Regions from separate parts of the Blautia sp. AM28-27 genome, predicted to be linked through region 2. Evidence: predicted binding sites of a transcription regulator. Region 2 holds the regulator's gene; each other region holds the start of a gene.
The links. Region 2 encodes NrdR, which represses ribonucleotide reductase genes. Its sites were predicted from a motif close to CACAANATNTTGTG; they were not measured.

Region 1 (6,731 bases), on a different contig from region 2:
TAACAGCGGGCGGATCTTGTCGGACGGTTTTAAGTGGCCGCCGTAGAAACCTCCCTCGCAGTAAGCCAGCGGGTTCGTGGATGCACGCATCTCGCCGAGGTAATCGTAGGTCCGTTTGTGCAGATCGCGGATCATCTCGAGGTAGAAATCAAGCACTTCGTGGAAATCGCGGTTCTCGGAACGGGATTTTGCCAGGATCATCGGAAGATGAAGGGAAACGGCTCCGATGTTGAAACGTCCGACAAAGACCGGTTTGTCGTTCTCATCTGCCGGCTCCATGCCTCCGCGCTCGTACCACGGGCTAAGGAAAGCACGGCATCCCATCGGGCTGATGACTCTCTTGTATTTCTTGTACATCTCGGCGATGTAGCCCTCGCCGCTCATCGACAGCCAGTCCGGATACATGGTTTTAGAGGAACAGTCAAGTCCTGCCTCAAAGACATCTTCTGCGATGCCGCCCTCTCCGTGAATTGCCTTGTCATATAAGAAGACGATTTTCGGGAAGAGCACCGGCTTTTTGTGGCCTTTCTTGCCCTGTCCGTTTTTGTGGACCTCGAGAAGGGAGATGGAAATCATCTTCTCGAACATGCTCGTTCCAAGGCCGAGGGTCACGGTAACGAACGGATAATCACCGCGGGAAGATCCAACAGTGTTCAGTTTATACTCAATTCCCTGCCATCCCTGATCGCACTCTCTTCTTACTTTGTCGATCGCATACTCGATGGCTTTCTCCTGTGCACCCTCCCAGGATGCGTCGGTATATTTCAGGAACTCTTTTACGTAGTAATCGTAGCTCTTCTGTGCGTACGGAGCAAGGATCTTGTCCACCTCCGGCACGGTAAAGCCGCCGTACTGCTGTGCAGCGGTGCTGAGGACGATATCGCCCATGACATCAAATGCGGTGTCGAGTGTCTTCGGCTCGTTGTACCAGACATTTCCCATCTCGAAACCGCCTTTTAAAACGTTTCCGACATCGAACAGACAGCAGTTCATGGTATCGAGACGTGCGGACTGGTCGTGGATGTAGATGTAACCGTCCTTACAGGCCTGCAGCTCGTTGCGGTTCATGAAGAACTTGCGGTACAGCTCTTTGTTCAGCTCGTTGAAAATCAGGCTTCGCTTCGTTGCAACGAGGGCGCTGTCGGTGTTGGCATTGCTCTTGTCGCCGATGTAGCGGATGGACTGGCTCTTCGTGTAGACCTCGTCCATCATATGGATAAAATCAGTTTTGTAATTGCGGTAATCGCGGTAGCTTTTTGCCACAGCCGGGTTTACTTTTTCGAGTGCTCCCTCCACGATATTGTGCATATCGCTGATCGGAATTTCGGTCTTTCCAAGGGAATATACGTGCTCGGTTGCGAACTTACAGATAAAGTCAATCTCCTGCTGTGAGAAGGTATACAGGATTCTCTGTGCGGATTTATTTACGGCACGGACGATCTTCTGCGCGTCGAATTCTTCTTTGGTGCCGTCCTTTTTGATAATATAAACCATTGTGGTGTCCTCCAAATCAAACACTATATCTTGTGTGTCCCCCACCCTTTTCTTGTAGCGGGCACCACATATTGTAGCATGTTTCTTTTGAAAAGAAAAGGCATTTCCTGTAAGTTTTTATTTTCAGAATATTGCATACTGCTCTTTCGTGCAGACAGAAATCTGCATTTTTCAAATTCGTTCTGCAAGCGTTCCTTCAAAAACGGTCTCGGCCGGGCCGGTCAGAAGGACCTTATTTTTCGTCCGGTCCCATGTAACGAAAAGCCTGCCGCCGCGCAGTTCTACGGCAGTTTCTCCCTCCGAAACACAGCCGGAAAGCATCGCCGCGACGGCTGCCGCACACGCTCCCGTTCCGCAGGACAGCGTTTCACCGCTCCCACGTTCCCAGACTCTCATTTTTATTGTGTGTTGATCTAAAGTCTGGATAAACTCTGTATTGATACGGTCCGGGAAGCAGGAAAGGTGTTCAAAAGCGGAACCGGTCTTTGCAATGGATATTTTTTCCACATCTTCCACCGGAATCACCGCATGCGGATTTCCCATCGAAAGGCAGGTCATCGTATAATTTTCCCCGCACACGGTAATTTTATGCTCCAGCACATATTCCCCCAGAGAAACAACGGGGATCTGTGCGGCGCGGAATTCCGGCGTTCCCATCTCCACTGTCACCTGACAGATCTCATTCGGATTCTCCCCCGTCTGCAGATGAATCACACGGTTTCCGCTGCCGGTTTCGATAGTCAGCGTCGTTTTTCTCGTCAGCCCATGCTCGTACACGTATTTTCCCACACAGCGGATGCCGTTGCCGCACATCGCGCCCTTCGAGCCGTCGGCGTTGTACATTTCCATCGAAAAATCTGCTGTTTTGGATGCCCCGATCAGAATCAGCCCGTCCGCGCCGATGCCGAAATGGCGGTCACTTACCGCTTTTGCCAGCCGTCCCGGACTCTCCACCCGCTCCTCCATGGCATTTACATAGATATAATCATTTCCGCAGCCCTGCATTTTTGTAAAACGCATACACAGCCTCCTCCCAGACTTCTGCCCTTTCCAGTTCCTTACTAAATATGTATTCCGTACCGCGCTTTTGAAAAACCATTTTTCTCAAATCCGCTTCAGACATTGGAAAACGAAGCGGAATGTGATAGAATAGGGGGAACTGATATCGTTACTTACATGAAGTAACTTTCAAATATTTTTAACCATTTATTATGAGGAGGTTTTGATGAAAAAATACCGTTGGGTTTTAACAGCAGTATTTGCCGCTTTCCTCGTGGGAACGAGCGGCTGCGGAAAGAAAACAGAAACGATTCCGATCACAACCATCAGTCAGAGTACCGACGATGACGACCCCGAAGACAATCTGGCGGCCTCCGGCGATTCCGATGAGATTCCGGAATACGATGTAGATCTCTCGAAGAACCTGAACAGTTTTCAGCTTGCCATCTGGGGCGATACATACGAAATTCCGGAATCCTACGCGGATTTTACAGCGCTTGGCTGGGTTTACAGCGGCGACGACACGAAGGAAATCCAGCCGGAATCCTTCTCAGAGGGCGAAAGCTTTGAAAAGGACGGAAACCAGATTACCGTCGATATTGCCAATCCGGACACCACGGTAAAGCCAGTGGCGGAATGTCTGATCGGAGGCATTCACATCGATACCTCGACCGCTGAGGGCCAGAATATCTATGTCGGCCTGCCGAACGGCGTCACTCTGCAGCAGTCGCTGATGGAGGATGCGGAAAGCATCTACGGTGCGCCAAAGGACCGTTATGAGACCGATACCTCTGTGCAGTTCACGTATGAGTACGGGCTGTACCAGACGATCACGCTCGGCTTCGATAACAAAACGGGAATTCTGTATTCCCTCGATATGCAGAACTTTACGACCACGGCTGATGCAGAAGCGCTCGATGGTGTCAGCGATGCCACAACACCGGAAGTGGAGGCCTACCAGGCACCGGAAGCCGACAGCAGTGAAATCAACGACTGGACCGTCCGCTTTGACGATGTACTCTATCATCTTCCCGTTCCGGTCAGTGAACTTCTGGACCACGACTGGACCGTCAATACGAAAGAGTCCGATACGGCCGTTTTAAACGGAAAATACGGCTACGTCACGCTGGAAAAGGGCGGTCAGAAGCTTTACTGCACCGTACATAATTACGGCGCGGAGGCGACGACAGTGCGCAACTGTTTTGTTACTTCGCTGTACGGCGATCTCGATACGACAAAGATTCCGATTTCAATCACAAACGGCATCACGCTCGGCACTTCCGAGAGCGATTTTCTGGCGAAGGCAGGGGATGCCAAATCAGAAAAAACGGAAAAAGAGGATAGTAACCTGACACTCTACACATTCTATAGTGATGACGAAAAGCTGGACTACACTGAAATCGGCATCGACAACGATCTGAAGCTGGTACGCAGCATCAAGGTGGTTCACAACCAGCCGGAAGCGCCGGAAGAAGAAGCCAAAAAAACTTCCGCGGAAGATTCATCTTCCGTTTCCGACAGTCAGGAACCGTCCGAAACACCGGCTCCGTAACGATACTTTCAGAAAAATGGCTGCATGGCAGCTTACTACAGACGAAAACGAGGATTTTTATGGAAAACTTATACGACGTTATCATCATCGGCTCCGGCCCGGCGGGTCTTTCTGCCGCGATTTATGCGAAACGCGCAAAGCTCTCCTCTCTTACGATTGAGGCAAACTTTGCAAGCGGCGGCCAGGTGCTGAATACCTATGAAGTAGACAACTATCCCGGCCTTCCGGGCATCAGCGGCATGGATCTCGGAAGCACGCTGCGCGCACACGCTGAAAAAATGGGCGCGGAATTTTCCCGTGAGCGTGTGAAGGAGCTTGTTCTTGACGAAGAGATCAAGATTGTCCGCACGAGAAAAAATGAGTATCATGCCAAAACGGTCATTCTTGCAACCGGTGCGGAGCACCGCGCGTTAAATGTACCTGGTGAAAAGGAGCTCTCCGGCATGGGCGTCTCTTACTGTGCAACGTGTGACGGCGCATTTTTCAAAGACAAAACCGTTGCCGTTATCGGCGGCGGCGATGTCGCCGTGGAGGATGCGATTTTCCTTGCCAGAACGTGCAAAAAGGTTTACGTGATCCACCGCCGCGATGAACTGCGGGCAGCCGGTGTTCTCCAGGATGCACTGCTGGCACTGCCGAATGTGGAAATGGTGTGGGATACGGTTGTGGATTCCATCGAAGGAAACGAGATGGTGTCCGGCGTGAAGGTAACGAACAAAAAGGCAGGGGAAGCCGGTGTGATCACGGTAGACGGCGTGTTTATTGCCGTCGGCATCGTTCCGGTCTCCGCACTGATCGCAGGCATCGTAGAAACCGATGAGGCTGGCTACATCAAAGCCGGCGAAGACGGTGTGACGAGCGTGCCGGGCGTGTTCGCCGCAGGCGATGTCCGCACGAAGCAGCTCCGTCAGATCATCACGGCAGCCGCCGACGGCGCGAACTGTGTGACTTCGGTAGAGAAATATCTGATCAGCCACTGATGGCTTCTTTCGAATAGAATACGGCAAAAGCAGGCATTCTTCGTATTGTACGGAGAACTGCCTGCTTTTTTCTGTTTTTCCGTAGTTTCTGAAATCTGAAAAACCTTTCATGTCAGTCGTGTAAAACTTTAAAACCTCTTTTTGTCGAAATTGCACAAAGAAACCGGTTTTTTCCCACACGGGCCAATTTTATAAACATCCCGTCCACAAGTTATCCACATAGTTAACCACCGAAAACATGCCTAAAAACAAGTTATACACCGAGTTATCCACATTATCCACGAAAAACGGTGTGGAAAGCATGTGTTTAAATCTTGCGAAATCAGAACGCGTGTTTTGGTCATAACAGAGAAAACCGTTATTTCGCCAAAAGATTTTATAAAGCACTTGACTTTTTAAGTGTCAATCTCTGTTGGTTTTTGACTTGAATTGTGTGAATTTTTCGTACAATTTAATATTACATTTTTCGTGTTCTTTTGCTGTTTTTACAATGGCTGCAAAAAGAAAATCTCCTGTTCGGAAAACGATTGTTTCGTTCCCAGACAGGAGATTTTGATTGGATTTTTCTTTGTTTTACTCTGCCAGCTTTCCAAGCCGCTTTGCTTCTGCCCTCAGCTCTTCGATCCGGCGGTTGCACATGCCCACCGGGACGCCGGTGTCGATGACACGTTCACAGCTCTTCATCAGCTCGCAGGCGCGGGCAAATGCCTCGTCGCTGATCTCCTGGAACGGTGCTTCGGTTACCGTCTCCATCGCCAGAATGCGGGCGAGCTGGTAATCGATATCGTTCGTATACAGGACGCCTGCCGCAAACGGGACATTTTCCTTCTGCAGTTTCCGGAACACCAGGATTCCCGTTCCGCCGCCTGCGAGGACAAAGACGCGCGGTGTTCCCTCCGGCCGCGGCAGCTCGATGCTTCCGAAGCACGGGTCAAACGAACCATTGTCAATCTCGTACAGTTCGCGGATGATATCCTCGCGGAAAATTGTCTCCGGTGCGCCGAAATGGGAAATAGCATCGCCCTTGACGCAGATGATCTTATCTGAAATTTTCTGTGCCAGATCGATCTCATGCAGCGACATGATGACGGTGATGCCCTTCTCCTTTGCCATGCGGCGCAGAATCGCGAGCAGTTCCAGCTTGTGGCGGATATCGAGGAAAGAAGTCGGCTCGTCGAGGATGATGACCTCCGGCTCCTGACAAATCGCACGCGCAAGAAGCACTCTCTGGCGCTGGCCGTCGCTGATAGCGTTGAAATCGCGGCCGCCGAGCTCTTCGGCATGAACGGCGCGCATCGCCTTCTCGACCTTTTCCTCATCCTCACGGGTCAGCATGCCGAGCCGTCCGGTGTACGGATAGCGGCCCGTTGCCACGATATCGTGGCAGGTCATCAGCTCCGGCTTCATGCGCTCCGTCAGCACAACGGCCATCTTCGTGGACAACTCGCGGAACGAAAGCTCATGCAGGTTTTTCCCGTCAAACTCCACATTTCCGCCGACCAGCTTTAACTGGCGGGTGATGCTTTTCAGAATCGTTGATTTACCGGAACCGTTCGGTCCGATCAGCGTAACGATCTCGCCTTTTTCGATGCTGATGCAGATATCTTTGATCAGCGGCTTCTTATCATAGCCGACCGTCAGGTGGTCCAGATGAAAATAATATTCATTCATATTCTCTTACCCCCTTTTCCGGCGCAGCATCATGA
Region 2 (6,731 bases):
TTAAAAGGTGCCTTTGCACTGGAGCAGAAAAGTGAGCATCCGCTGGCCCGTGCGATTCTTGCACTTGCAGAGGAAAAAGGCCTGGCCCGCGAAGAAGTCAGTGATTTCTCTGCGCTTCCTGGAAACGGCCTTGTGGCAAAACGGAACGGAAAAGAGCTCTGCGGAGGCAACCGCGCACTGATTACGAAAAAAGCGGTTCTCGCGAAACAGATGGAAGAGCAGGCAGCAAAACTTTCCGAAGAAGGAAAGACACCGCTGTTCTTCAGTGAAGATGGAAAGATGCTCGGTATGATCGCGGTTGCGGATGTCATCAAAGAGGACAGCCCGCGTGCGGTGAAAGAGCTGCAGAATATGGGAATCCGTGTCGTGATGCTGACCGGAGACAATGAGCGCACCGCGCGTGCCATCGGCGCACAGGCAGGTGTGGACGAAGTCATCGCAGGCGTTCTGCCGGATGGAAAAGAAGCGGTCATCAGCCGCCTGAAAGAAAAAGGAAAAGTAGCGATGGTAGGAGACGGCATCAACGATGCACCGGCTCTGACCAGTGCGGATATCGGTATTGCCATCGGAGCAGGAACCGATATCGCGATCGATGCGGCAGACGTTGTCCTGATGAAGAGCCGCCTTTCCGATGTACCGGCAGCGATCCGCTTAAGCCGTGCGACCCTCAGGAACATTCACGAGAATTTGTTCTGGGCCTTCATTTACAATATCATCGGTATTCCGCTGGCTGCGGGCGTATGGATCCCGCTGTTCGGCTGGAAGCTGAACCCGATGTTCGGTGCGGCGGCGATGAGCCTTTCGAGCTTTTGCGTTGTGACAAACGCCCTGCGTCTGAATCTGTTTCGGATGCACGACGCGTCAAAAGATAAAAGAATCAAAAACGAAATTCCAAAGGAGGATCTGAACATGACAACAGAACAGGGAATGGTAAAAACCATGACAATCGAGGGCATGATGTGCGGCCACTGCGAGGCAAGAGTGAAGAAAACACTTGAGGCAATCGAGGGTGTTGCATCCGCAGAAGTAAGCCATGAAAAAGGAACAGCCGTTGTAACACTGACAGCCCCGGTATCAGACGATGTGCTGAAAACAGCCGTAGAGGCACAGGATTACACCGTAAAAGGAATCCAGTAAAACAGGAAACATTGAGAAAAGGGAAACGCGCCTGGAATGAAAATTTCCGGGCGCGTTTCCTTTTTTTTACCAGATATAGCAAAAATATTGCAATTTGTTCGGAATTTTCGTGACAAAAGGACAAAAATCCGTTAGGATAGAGAAAAAGAAGAGCAAAAACAAAAGGGTCTTTAGGATCAGGAGGTTTTTACATTATGACAGAGTACAGACTTGCAAAGCCGGAAGAGTGGGAGGACTGCATCGAACTTGCAAACTACGTGTTCAGCACGGCACACCGTCCGCACGACTTTGAGCAGTTAATTCCAAAGGTTTATCAGGCAGGACCGGAAATGGCACGGATCCACCGCGTCGCTGTTGCGGAAAACGGCAGACTCCGGGCCGAGATTGCGGTGCTTCCGCAGCAAATGGCAGCAGGGGGTAAGCTGCTCCGCGCAGGATATGTGGGAAGCGTTTCCGTGCATCCAAAGGCAAGGGGCGAAGGCCACATGAAGCGTCTTCTTGGCGACTGGATTACGGATCTGGAAGGAACGTGTGATCTTCTGGTACTGGACGGCCAGAGACAGCGGTATGCCTACTTTGGCTTTACGCCGGGAAGTGAAAAATACACGTTTTACCTGGATGTGGCAAATGTGCGCCATACCTGGAAAAACGGGGAACTCTCCGCTTACACCTTTGCGCCGCTGTTTCCGGAAAACGGCGAAGCGGACGAAGAGGCGGCAGCCTTTGCAAAGAAGCTGAATGAGGAAAAACCGCTTTACGTGGTAAGAGAGGATGTGAAAGCCTGCCTGAAAACATTCGGCGAGCAGGCAATTGCAATCTGGAAAAACGGTGAGCGGATCGGATATCTGGCACTTTGCGGCGGAAACCAGGTTGTGGAAGCAGAAGTGTTGGAGGAACAGGATTTCGTTCCTGCACTTGCCGCTTATTTAAAAGAAAATGCGCTTGACTCTCTTTTCATTTCCATTCCGGTGTATGAGACCGGAAAAGCAGCAGCGTTATCGGAAGTCTGCGAGAGTTTCACAAAAGAGCGCTGCGGTTCCGCGATGTACCGCATTTTTGAGTTTGCGGACGTTATCGAGGCAATGCTGACCATGAAAGCAGAGACGATGGGCATCAGCGATGGAACGTGGTCTGCTGTACTGGAGGGGCAGCCGGTGACCGTGACGGTAAAAGATGGAACTGTGACCGTGACAGGGGAAGCCCATCCGGGGGCAGATGTACTCAACCGGGAGCAGGCGCAGGAACTGCTTCTTTCACCGCTGGCAAGTAAGGGAAGCAAGGTTCCATCTGAAATCTGGAAGAACATTCCATCCGACTGGTTCCCGCTTCCGCTGTACTGTGCGACGGCAGACGAATTTTAGGCAATGACTGTTGGGAGGCAGAGAAATATGAACGAGACAGAGAAACGAGACAGAAGAGACGAAAAAGAAGAAATCCGGTACCATGTGATTTTCTACGGCCAGGTGCAGGGCGTGGGGTTCCGTTACCGGGCGTATTATGCTGCCTACCAGCTCGGACTGACCGGCTGGGTGAGAAACTGCTGGGATGAGACGGTGGAGATGGAGGTGCAGGGTGATGAGGAGACGATCACGGAGATGATCAAAAGGATCCGCACCTCCAGCTACATCGAAATCACGGATGCAAAATGGACGAAGATTCCGCTGGAATCGGAATTCGGTTTTCATATCCGTTGATCAGGGCTGCCTTTTCTCTTTTTCCGGAATTTCGACGAGAATGATATCGTTGCCGATCTGGCAGATGCGGTCCCATGGGATCACAAAATCCTCGCCGTGGCAGAAAAAGCCGCAGAATTTCACAGGACCCGGAAGAACGAGTCCGGTAAGATGTCCCGTTTTTGGATTGAATTCCACATCAATCGGACAGCCGAGCGTTTTGCAGGTGCAGATATTGATAACTTCTTTCTGGCGGAGATCTACAACGCGCATGCGGTGCTCCTTTTTACAGATTCCTATGGAAAAACATATGCGAAAATGTTGCTGCAGTTGACTTGAATTTCACGGAAAAATGCGTATACTGTAAAAGTAGAAAACTTTCCGAAATACTTATTTAGAAACGAGGACGAAAGATATGAGATGTCCATTTTGTAATCAGGATAATACCCGGGTTGTGGATTCACGCCCGATTGAAGACAGCAATGCGATCCGCCGCCGCCGGATGTGCGATGTCTGCGGCAGACGCTTTACGACATACGAAAAAGTGGAGACGATCCCTTTGATCGTCATCAAAAAAGATATGAACCGCGAGCAGTATGACCGCTCGAAAATCGAGACCGGTATCCTGCGCGCCTGCCACAAACGGCCGGTGTCCGCCGAGAAGATCAACGAGATGGTCAACAAGGTGGAGACGGAGCTTTTCAACGGCGAGGAACGCGAGATTCCAAGCTCTGTGATCGGAGAGAAGGTCATGCATTACTTAAAAGACCTGGATCAGGTGGCGTACGTCCGCTTTGCGTCGATTTACCGTGAGTTCAAGGACGTCAACACGTTCATGGACGAGCTGAAAAAGATGCTCGACAAATAGCGGGAGGCAAAAAAATGGAAGTGTCGAACTATATTAAAATGCGTGATCAGATGCAGGAACGTTTTCTGACATACGATCAGAAGGAGATCGAAGGAAAGTATGGCTTTGCGTTTGATGACGATTATTTCTATGTGCCGTATCTTTTTGAAGAATGGAGAGTGAACCGCCATACCGGCGTTGTAGAGGGATCAAAAGACCATTTTCTTCATGTACATCAGGGCAGTTTCAATGAGACGCTGACGATTTTCGACCTGCTCTGCTGCGGAAAGAAGGAGATTGTGCTCGCCGGCACGTATGCGCGTACCAATTCCTTAAAGGGAACGATCAAAGGCCGCACGATTGCGTCCGGCGTTCACGACAGCCGCGCCGCACGGTATGACGGGCATGTGGAACAGCTGAAAAAAGCATGCGTTTCCCTTGGCGGAAAACCATATTTCCCGGGAGACGCTGCTTTTGTTTTTCATGTCTTTCCGTTTCTGCCGCTCGTCTTCCAGTTCTGGGAGTCCGATGAGGAATTCCCGCCGGTGCTGAAGTTTATGTGGGATGAAAACGTCCTCGATTATCTGCGGTTTGAGACGCTGTATTACGTGATGGGAGATTTCCTGGACGCACTGGATCAAGCCTTCGATGCATGTAAAACAGAAGCCTGATACCTTTTGTGAGACAAAATCTTACGAAAATTTTTCGAATGTTTATAAAAATTTCAGTATACGAATCCCCTGGTTTAATGCTATAATGAGCGAAAGTGAGTAAAAAAAGAGAAGAGAAAGGGGAATGCATATGGCTTTTAGCATGAAAGTAACACCGGAAATAGAGGAACTGACAAACATCTGTCTGGATAACTCCAAAATGGATGTTTCGCTGTATGGGCAATACGATGTAAAACGCGGACTGCGCGATATCAACGGCGTTGGCGTCCTTGCGGGACTGACACAGATTTCAAACGTTGTGTCTTCGGATATCATTGACGGCGTCAAAACGCCGTGTGACGGACGTCTGTACTACCGCGGCATCAACGTGGAAAAACTGACCCAGGGCTTTTTAAGTGAAAACCGTATGGGATTCGAAGAAGTTGCGTATCTGCTCTTATTTGGAAATCTGCCGAATGAAGAGCAGCTCAATCATTTTAAGACAATCTTAAAACAGCAGCAGTCCCTGCCGAAGAACTTTGTGCGTGACGTTGTTATGAAAGCGCCGACCAAGGACATGATGAACACTCTGTCCCGAAGCGTTCTGACCCTGTACGCGTACGACAACCACGCAGATGATACCTCCCTTCCGAATGTGCTTCGCCAGTGCATTAACCTGATTTCTGTTTTCCCGATGCTGTCCGTCTATGGCTATCAGGCGTACAACCATTATATCAAGGGAAAAAGTTTATATATCCACAACCCGTCGAAGAAGCTTTCGACTGCAGAAAATATTCTTCTGATGCTCCGACCGGATCAGAAGTACACTCCGCTGGAGGCGAAGATCCTCGATCTTGCCCTCGTTCTCCACATGGAGCACGGCGGCGGTAACAACTCGACCTTTACAACACATGTTGTTTCTTCTTCCGGAACCGATACGTACTCCGCAATTGCAGCGGCGCTCGGCTCCTTAAAGGGACCGAAGCACGGCGGTGCAAACATCAAGGTTGTGCGGATGTTCGACGATATGAAGTCACACGTCAAAGACTGGACGGATGAGGAAGAAGTATCGAATTACTTAAGAAAGCTGCTGCACAAAGAGGCGTTCGACCAGAAAGGTCTGATTTACGGTATGGGCCATGCGGTTTACTCCATTTCCGACCCGCGTGCGCGCATCTTTAAGAGCTTCGTTGAGCAGCTGGCAAAAGAAAAACACAGAGAGAAAGATTACCGGCTGTACGCTATGGTCGAGGAACTGGCTCCGAAGATCATCGGCGAGGAGCGCCATATTTACAAAGGTGTATCCGCAAACGTCGACTTCTACAGCGGCTTCGTTTACAGCATGCTGGATCTTCCGCTGGAGCTCTACACCCCGATGTTCGCCTGCGCGCGTATCGTCGGCTGGAGTGCACACCGGATGGAGGAACTGATCAACACCGACAAGATCATCCGCCCGGCGTACAAGAGTGTCAAAGATGAAGTGGACTATGTTCCGCTGGAAAACAGATAAAACAGGCAGAAGGGCCGGAGCGTGTCGGGATTTTCCGATCTGCTCCGGCATTGCTCTGTGCAGGAAGTAATGTGTCATTGTGAAAAATAGGAGAGTGCAGGAGAATGAATGAGACAAAAAATTACAGCATAACAAAATCCGGAGCAGTCATACTGGAAGGAGGGGCCAATCGCGGCGTCTTTACAGCAGGAGCGCTGGACTTTCTGATGGAGCAGGAGTATTATATCCCTCATGTGATTGGCGTTTCCGCCGGAGCCTGCAATGCGCTGGACTATGTATCGCGCCAGATTGGCAGAACGAGGGACTGTATGATTGTCACGGATGAGAAAAACCGCTACGTCAATAAGAATATCAAGACAATCGTTGAGAAAAAAGCACTGCTCGACATGGATATGGTGTTCGAACGGTATCCGTATGAGGTTTTTCCATTTGATTTTGATACGTATTTTGCATCGACGCAGACGTGTGAGCTGGTTGTGACAAACTGTGAGACGGGACGCGCGGAATATCTGGATGACCGTGAAAATAAAGAACGTCTGCTTGCAATTGGCCGTGCATCATCGAGCATGCCGATCGCCTGCCCGATGGTGGAGATCGACGGAAACGAGTACGTCGACGGCGGTGTTGCCGATTCGATCCCGATTATCCGTTCCTTAAAGACGGGACACCGAAAAAATGTCATTATTCTGACACGGAATTTCGGTTACCGCAAAAAAGAGGGAACGAGAGGCTGGGAGCTGTATGTGGCGGCATTCCGCAAATACCCGAATCTCGTGCGTGCGCTTGTAAACCGCGCGAAACATTATAACCAGGTGCTCGAATGCATCGAAAAATGGGAAGAAGAAGGCTCCGTCTTTGTGATCCGCCCGGAGATACCGGCGGTATCGCGTCTCGAAAAGGACGAGGAGAAGCTG
Region 3 (6,731 bases), 230 kb from region 2:
GATCCTCCAGACCCTTTCCGAGCCATGCGGCATTTAAGCCGGCCTCGTTCATACCGATCAGACCGATGGTTGAGAAGTGGTTCTCAAACGTTCCAAGGTACCGTTTCGTATATGGATACAGTCCCTCGTCCAGGAGGCGGGTAATGACCTCACGTTTCGTCTTTAACGAACGTGCGGCAATATCCATCATATGATCGAGACGGCGGTAGAACTCTTTCTCATCTTTGGACTGATATGCGATACGCGGCATATTGATAGTGACAACGCCGACCGATCCGGTGCTCTCGCCGGAACCGAAGAATCCGCCGGTTTTCTTTCGAAGCTCACGCAGATCCAGGCGGAGACGGCAGCACATGGAGCGCACGTCGCTTGGTTTCATATCGCTGTTGATGTAGTTGGAGAAGTACGGGGTACCGTATTTTGCAGTCATTTCGAACAGCAGACGGTTATTCTCCGTATCGGACCAGTCAAAATCGGATGTGATGGAGTAGGTCGGGATCGGGTACTGGAAGCCTCTTCCGTTGGCATCTCCCTCGATCATCGTCTCGATGAACGCTTTGTTGACCATATCCATCTCTTTTTTACAGTCTTTGTACTTGAAGTCCATCTCCTTGCCGCCGACGATCGCCGGAAGCTCCGCGAGGTCATCCGGTACGGTCCAGTCGAGTGTGATGTTGGAGAACGGTGCCTGGCTTCCCCAGCGGCTCGGTGTGTTGACGCCGTAGATAAACGCCTCGATGCACTTCTTCACTTCGCCGTAGCTTAAGTTGTCCACTTTGACGAACGGCGCCAGATACGTATCAAATGAAGAAAATGCCTGCGCACCTGCCCACTCGTTCTGCATAATGCCGAGGAAGTTGACCATCTGGTTGCACAGAACCGAAAGATGTCTTGCCGGAGAAGAAGTAATCTTTCCGTTGATGCCGCCAAGTCCTTCTTTGATGAGCTGTTTTAACGACCATCCTGCACAGTAGCCGGTCAGCATCGACAGGTCGTGGATGTGAATATCCGCGTTGCGGTGTGCCTCGGCGATCTCGTCATCATAAATCTCTGATAACCAGTAGTTGGCTGTGATCGCGCCGGAATTGCTTAAGATCAGACCGCCGACAGAATACGTTACGGTCGAATTCTCTTTGACACGCCAGTCCTCTACTTTTACGTAGCTGTCCACGATCTCTTTGTAGTCTACGATCGTCGATTTCATGTTGCGGATTTTTTCCCTCTGCTTGCGGTACAGAATGTAAGCTTTTGCCACTTCTGCGTAGCCGCACTGGATCAGCACGTTCTCCACGCTGTCCTGAATTGCCTCCACTGAAATTTTTCCGTCTTTGATCTTGGACTGAAAGTCCGCTGTTACGCGCAGTGCCAGCATCTGAAGCATGTCATCGCTGAACTGCATATCTTTTGCGCCGAATGCTTTTCCAATCGCATCGGTAATCTTTTTCATCTGGAACTCTGCAATCGTTCCGTCTCTCTTTTCTACCTGAAACATGGAATCCCTCCTGTTAATTCAACCGTTTCTGCAAGGCCTTTTTAAGGTTCCACTCTTTGCAGTGTCTGAACCATATGATAGCAGAGCATGTTCCTCCCGTCAATAGTAAAAAGTACCATATCTAGTGTGAAATTTTCTAACATCACTAGATATGGTACTTTTACTTGTATTCTGTCCCTTCCATTTTTCGGCGCTGTACGGCGCTTAAAGGGATGTACTGCCGTTTTTAAGCCCGCTTGCCATACCTCTATACCCTCGGATAGATATCCTTCGGTACATAGGCTTTTACGCGGATGCCTTCCGGCAGATATTCTTCTTCGAGCAGAATTCCGTATCCGCGGATCAGTGAAATCGTTCCCGCCTTATCGTACGGATAGAGGCGCTCGATATAGATTTTTCCCTCCATCATCCACGAGGAGAGTAAATTTTTGAGGTCTTCGAGTCCCTGTCCTGTTTTGGCAGAGACCGCAAGGCTCGCGTCTGCCCGGAAATCTTTTACAACCATCGGGGCGAGAAGCTTATCCTGCTTGTTCAGCAGGGTGACGATCTTTTTGTCCTCAACTTTCAGTTCCCGCAGCGTATCGTACACGACCTGCATCTGCAGCTCCATCTGCGGATTTGACGTATCCACAACGTGGAGAATATAGTCGGCATACCGTGCTTCCTCCAGCGTACTGCGGAATGCATCGATCAGATGATGTGGCAGCTTATTGATAAATCCAACCGTATCGGTCAGCAGGATTTCCTGTCCATCCGGAAGGGTCAGTGACCGCGTCGTCGTATCCAGCGTGGAAAACAGCATTGCATCTGCCAGAATTTCCGATCCTGTCAGTGCATTTAAAAGACTGCTCTTTCCCGCTGACGTATAGCCTACGAGCGCCGCTACCGGGATTTTGGAACGTTTTCTGCCTTCACGAAGGAGCTCTCTGTGCTGGCGTACTTCCTCAAGCTCACGTTTTAACTGCGTAATACGCGTGCGGATCAGGCGCCGGTCGGTTTCCAGCTTTTTCTCTCCCGGTCCTCTCGTACCGATTCCGCCGCCGAGACGGGAAAGCGATGTGCCAAGGCCGGAAAGTCGGGACGCACGGTACTTTAACTGGGCCAGCTCAACCTGGATTTTACCCTCGCTGCTCACGGCGCGCGCCGCAAAGATATCCAGGATCAAAAGCGTACGGTCCATGATCTTGCATTCCAGTGCTTCCTCCAGCCCTTTTAACTGGATCGAGGAGAGCTCATCGTCGCAGATGATGCCCGTCGCATCGCAGGCGCGCACCAGAATTTTCAATTCCTCTAATTTTCCTTTTCCGATGTACGTTCCCGGATGAATGGCCTCTCGCACCTGCACCAGGCGGCCCTCCACCTTCGCACCGGCGGTGCTGGCCAGTTCCGCCAGCTCGTCGAGCGATTCTTCTGCGTTTGCGCCGCCGTTTTCCTGTACGCCGACCAGAATCACGCGCTCCTGTTCTTCTCTTAAATCAAACAATCCAACTTCCTCCGTCTGTTATCGGTTCTGGAGAAACGTATTTTCCCGCTGCGCCGCGGTGTTTTCCGGGTATGCTGCCAGAAAATCCGCCATCAGCGACTTCGCGGTATCAAAATCCGCCCGTTTTTCATAGGATACAATCTGGTTGAACAGCAGATTTTCCCGGTCGGAATCCTCTGCCGTTTTGAGTCCTTCCTCGATATACGAGAGTGCACTGTCCGTGTCGTTTTCCGCAAGTGCGCAGAGCGCCAGCCCGTTGTTTGCTGCCGCCGCAAAGCCATCTGTCGAAAGATACGAAGAAAACAGTGCTTTCGCCTCGTCGTTCTGACCATTGGAAAGGTAAACCTCGCCGAGCATTTCCATCGCCGCGCTGCTGCCGTCCTTCATTGCCTTCGAGAACGCTTTGACCGCCTCGTCCTGCTCCTCCAGATAGTAGTATGCGCAGCCGATGTTATAATAATCCTCGGTCGTTTTCGGCTCAATCTTCACTGCCGCTTCGAGGTAACGGTCTCCGTCCGCCTTCATGCTGCTCTCCTGATACAGCTCGTAAATGTCAAGGCAGAGCTGATAGCTCTCCTTCGTCTCCACTGCCGCATCAAAATCCACCTTCGCCTGCTCGTAATTCTTCTGCAGGAAGTACGCGCGTCCCCTAAGGAACAGCGCATCGGCATCGGCCTTTTCTTCCTGAATATTGGTGCAGATCTCAATGGCTCCATCCAGATCTCCGGCCTGTACGCAGGTTTCCGCCTCGTAATACATGACATCGCGCGAAAACTCCGCGTCTTTGTGCTTCATGCTCGAAAGACTGCTCTTGAAAGCCTCTTTTGCCTTGTCATACTCCTGGCTTTTCAGATAAGCGATGCCGAGCGACCGGTAGCTCTCCGCCAGTCGGTCGCCTGCCTTTACGGCTCCCTCCAGCATCGCAATCGACGTTACGTAGTCCTTCTGTTCGAGCGCCTCGATGCCCTTTTTATAAAGCTTTGAATTTTTATTTTCACAGCCGCCAAGCACCATTGCCGCCGCCAGAAAAAAGATTACCAGTCTTTTTTTCATTCTGTCACAAGTCCTTCTTTATGCATCACAGAAACAACCTGGTCTACGTATTTTGCACACGTTGCGTCGTCCGGTGCTTCCACCATGACACGGATCACCGGCTCGGTGCCGCTCTCTCTTACGAGGATGCGTCCGTCATCGCCCAGGGCCTCTGCTACGTCTTCTACTGCTTTCTGTACTGCCGGGTTGGCCTTTGCAGCTGCTTTGTTTGCCACGCGGACATTCTTTAAGAGCTGCGGGTAAATCACTACCTCGGCTGTCAGGGTGCTGAGCGGGAGTTTCTTATCTATCAGCACTTCCATCACCATCAGGGAGGTCAGGATTCCGTCACCGGTCGTCGCGTGCTTGCTGAAAATAATGTGGCCGGACTGCTCTCCGCCGAGAGAATAGCCGTTTGCCATCATGTTCTCGCACACGTATTTGTCGCCGACTGCCGTCTTCTCATACCGGATACCGGCGCGGTCACACGCTTTGTAAAGACCGAGGTTTGACATGATCGTGGTCACAATCGTATCTCCGTTTAACTGGCCTTTTTCTTTTAAGTATTTACCGCAGACATACATGATCAGGTCTCCGTCTACCACATTTCCCAGCTCATCGACAGCGATGCAGCGGTCTGCGTCTCCGTCGTAGGCAAATCCGACATCGAGGTGTTTCTCTCTTACATATTTCTGAAGCTCTTCGATGTGGGTGGAACCACAGCCGCAGTTGATGTTTGTTCCGTCCGGCTCGTTGTGGATCACATATGTCTTGGCGCCGATGGCATCAAACACGCTCTTGGCTACGGAAGAGGCACTTCCGTTGGAGCAGTCGAGTCCGACTCTCATGTTTTTAAAGGATTTTGTCGGAATCGAGATCAGGTGTCCGATGTAGCGGTTTCTTCCGGCTGCAAAATCCACGGTGCGTCCGATGTCTTCTCTCGTTGCGAACGGGATCTTCGGTGTTCCGTCGTCGATGTAGGCTTCGATCTGCGCTTCGATGTCGGCTTCCAGTTTCTGTCCCAGGCCGTTGATGACTTTGATTCCATTGTCATAGAACGGGTTGTGGCTGGCGGAGATCATAATTCCGCAGTCAAAGTTTTCGGTACGGACAACATAGGAAACGCTCGGTGTGGTCGTTACGTGCAGCAGATAAGCGTCTGCTCCCGATGCGGTCAGTCCTGCTACCAGCGAATATTCGAACATGTAGCTGGAGCGTCTGGTGTCTTTTCCAATGACGATCTGTGCTTTGTGGTCTTTTCCGAAATACCATCCGAGGAATCTTCCCACTTTATATGCATGCTCAACCGTCAGATCAATGTTTGCTTCTCCGCGAAATCCATCTGTTCCAAAATATTTACCCATGGTATGCTCCTTTCCCCTTTCGGGCAGAAAGCGTGTCTGAAATTTTTTGCAATCATTCAAACACGCTTTTTCTGGTTATTCACTCAAATAACAAAATATCGTAATTAGTCGTACAGCTTCTCGCTGTATACGCCGTCCGCAATCAGTTTGCGGAATGCTTCTGTTACGGAAGCTTTGTCTTCCTGATACGTTACGCCGAACCACTCTGCGTCGGTCGGAAGAACTTTTACTTCTGCTTTTCCTGCGTGCAGCAGCTCGTCGATGTAGATCGGAAGGAGGTACTCGCCTTTTACATCTCCCTCTTTCTGTGCAGAAAGGAATTCAACAAAGCCTTTCTCCAGAAGATCAATGAACTCCGGCTGCAGTCCCCACATGTTCATGGAAACAAGGGAGTTTTTGTCGATCGGATCAACCATTCCGTCTTCTTTTTCAACGCCTGCGCCCTCTGCGGTCTTTACGATGTTTTTCGTCTCGTTGACACCGGTCAGGTTTCCGTTTTCATCAACGACGCAGACACCTCTTGTAACACCGCCGTTGTCACTTAAGGTGTTTCCAAGCACGAATCCTGCCATGGAGATCGGCATAACTTCATCCACATCATGCTCCTGTACGAGGTAGTCGTGCAGTTTTACGAACGGATCTTTTCCGTAATAGTCATCAGCATTGATAACAGCAAACGGCTCTTTTACAAGACCTTTGCAGGCAAGAACGGCCTGGCCGGTTCCCCACGGTTTGGTACGGCCTTCCGGTTTTGCAAAGCCTGCCGGCAGATCATCGAGCTCCTGGAATGCATATTCCACCTCTGTGATTTTGCTGATGCGGTTGCCGATGACTTCCTTGAAATCTTTCTCCAGATCCTTGCGGATGATGAAGACTACTTTGTTGAAGCCGGCTTCCAGTGCATCGTGGATGGAATAATCCATGATGATCTCCCCGTTTGGTCCTACTGGCTCAAGCTGTTTGATTCCCTTTCCAAATCTGCTGCCGATTCCGGCTGCCATGATCACAAGTGCTGTTTTCTTCATAGCGTTTTCCCTTTCTCTTTTCCCCTTTTTTCTCCTGTTTATTCTATCAACAATCGATCCTGTAGACCAATCGTGATTCGCAGCGTTTATTATTATGCTTCTTCCTGCATGCTGCTCAGCTTTGCGGCCTGATCGGCTGCAATCAGACTGTCGATGATTTCATCCAGATCGCCGTTCATGATGGCGTCCAGTTTGTATAAGGTCAGTTTGATTCTGTGATCCGTCACACGTCCCTGCGGGAAGTTGTACGTACGGATCTTCTCGGAGCGGTCTCCCGTTCCGACCTGGCTCTTTCGAAGCTCGGCCATCTCATCGTGCTGTTTCTGCTGCTCTAA

Region 1: nrdD (anaerobic ribonucleoside-triphosphate reductase) is a predicted target of NrdR. The motif match lies at 1,516-1,529, and genes of this name have one in related genera.
Region 3: DW743_RS01320 (ribonucleoside triphosphate reductase) is a predicted target of NrdR. The motif match lies at 1,606-1,619, and genes of this name have one in related genera.

What each region holds. Positions count from the first base shown of each region.
Region 1 is NZ_QUJK01000015.1:36,647-43,377, forward strand. Features, by position in the region: gene nrdD (anaerobic ribonucleoside-triphosphate reductase) at 1-1,494, opposite strand, end outside; gene dapF (diaminopimelate epimerase) at 1,666-2,514, opposite strand; gene DW743_RS14550 (hypothetical protein) at 2,720-4,045, shown strand; gene trxB (thioredoxin-disulfide reductase) at 4,105-5,025, shown strand; gene DW743_RS14560 (ABC transporter ATP-binding protein) at 5,599-6,696, opposite strand; gene DW743_RS14565 (FecCD family ABC transporter permease) at 6,703-6,731, opposite strand, start outside.
Region 2 is NZ_QUJK01000001.1:505,474-512,204, forward strand. Features, by position in the region: gene DW743_RS02510 (heavy metal translocating P-type ATPase) at 1-1,137, shown strand, start outside; gene DW743_RS02515 (GNAT family N-acetyltransferase) at 1,332-2,498, shown strand; gene DW743_RS02520 (acylphosphatase) at 2,526-2,831, shown strand; gene DW743_RS02525 (YlmC/YmxH family sporulation protein) at 2,832-3,083, opposite strand; gene nrdR (transcriptional regulator NrdR) at 3,226-3,678, shown strand; gene DW743_RS02535 (DUF3786 domain-containing protein) at 3,693-4,328, shown strand; gene DW743_RS02540 (citrate/2-methylcitrate synthase) at 4,459-5,817, shown strand; gene DW743_RS02545 (patatin-like phospholipase family protein) at 5,922-6,731, shown strand, end outside.
Region 3 is NZ_QUJK01000001.1:275,749-282,479, reverse strand. Features, by position in the region: gene DW743_RS01320 (ribonucleoside triphosphate reductase) at 1-1,492, opposite strand, end outside; gene hflX (GTPase HflX) at 1,740-2,975, opposite strand; gene DW743_RS01310 (tetratricopeptide repeat protein) at 2,994-4,028, opposite strand; gene glmM (phosphoglucosamine mutase) at 4,025-5,371, opposite strand; gene DW743_RS01300 (nucleotidyltransferase family protein) at 5,476-6,396, opposite strand; gene prfA (peptide chain release factor 1) at 6,489-6,731, opposite strand, start outside.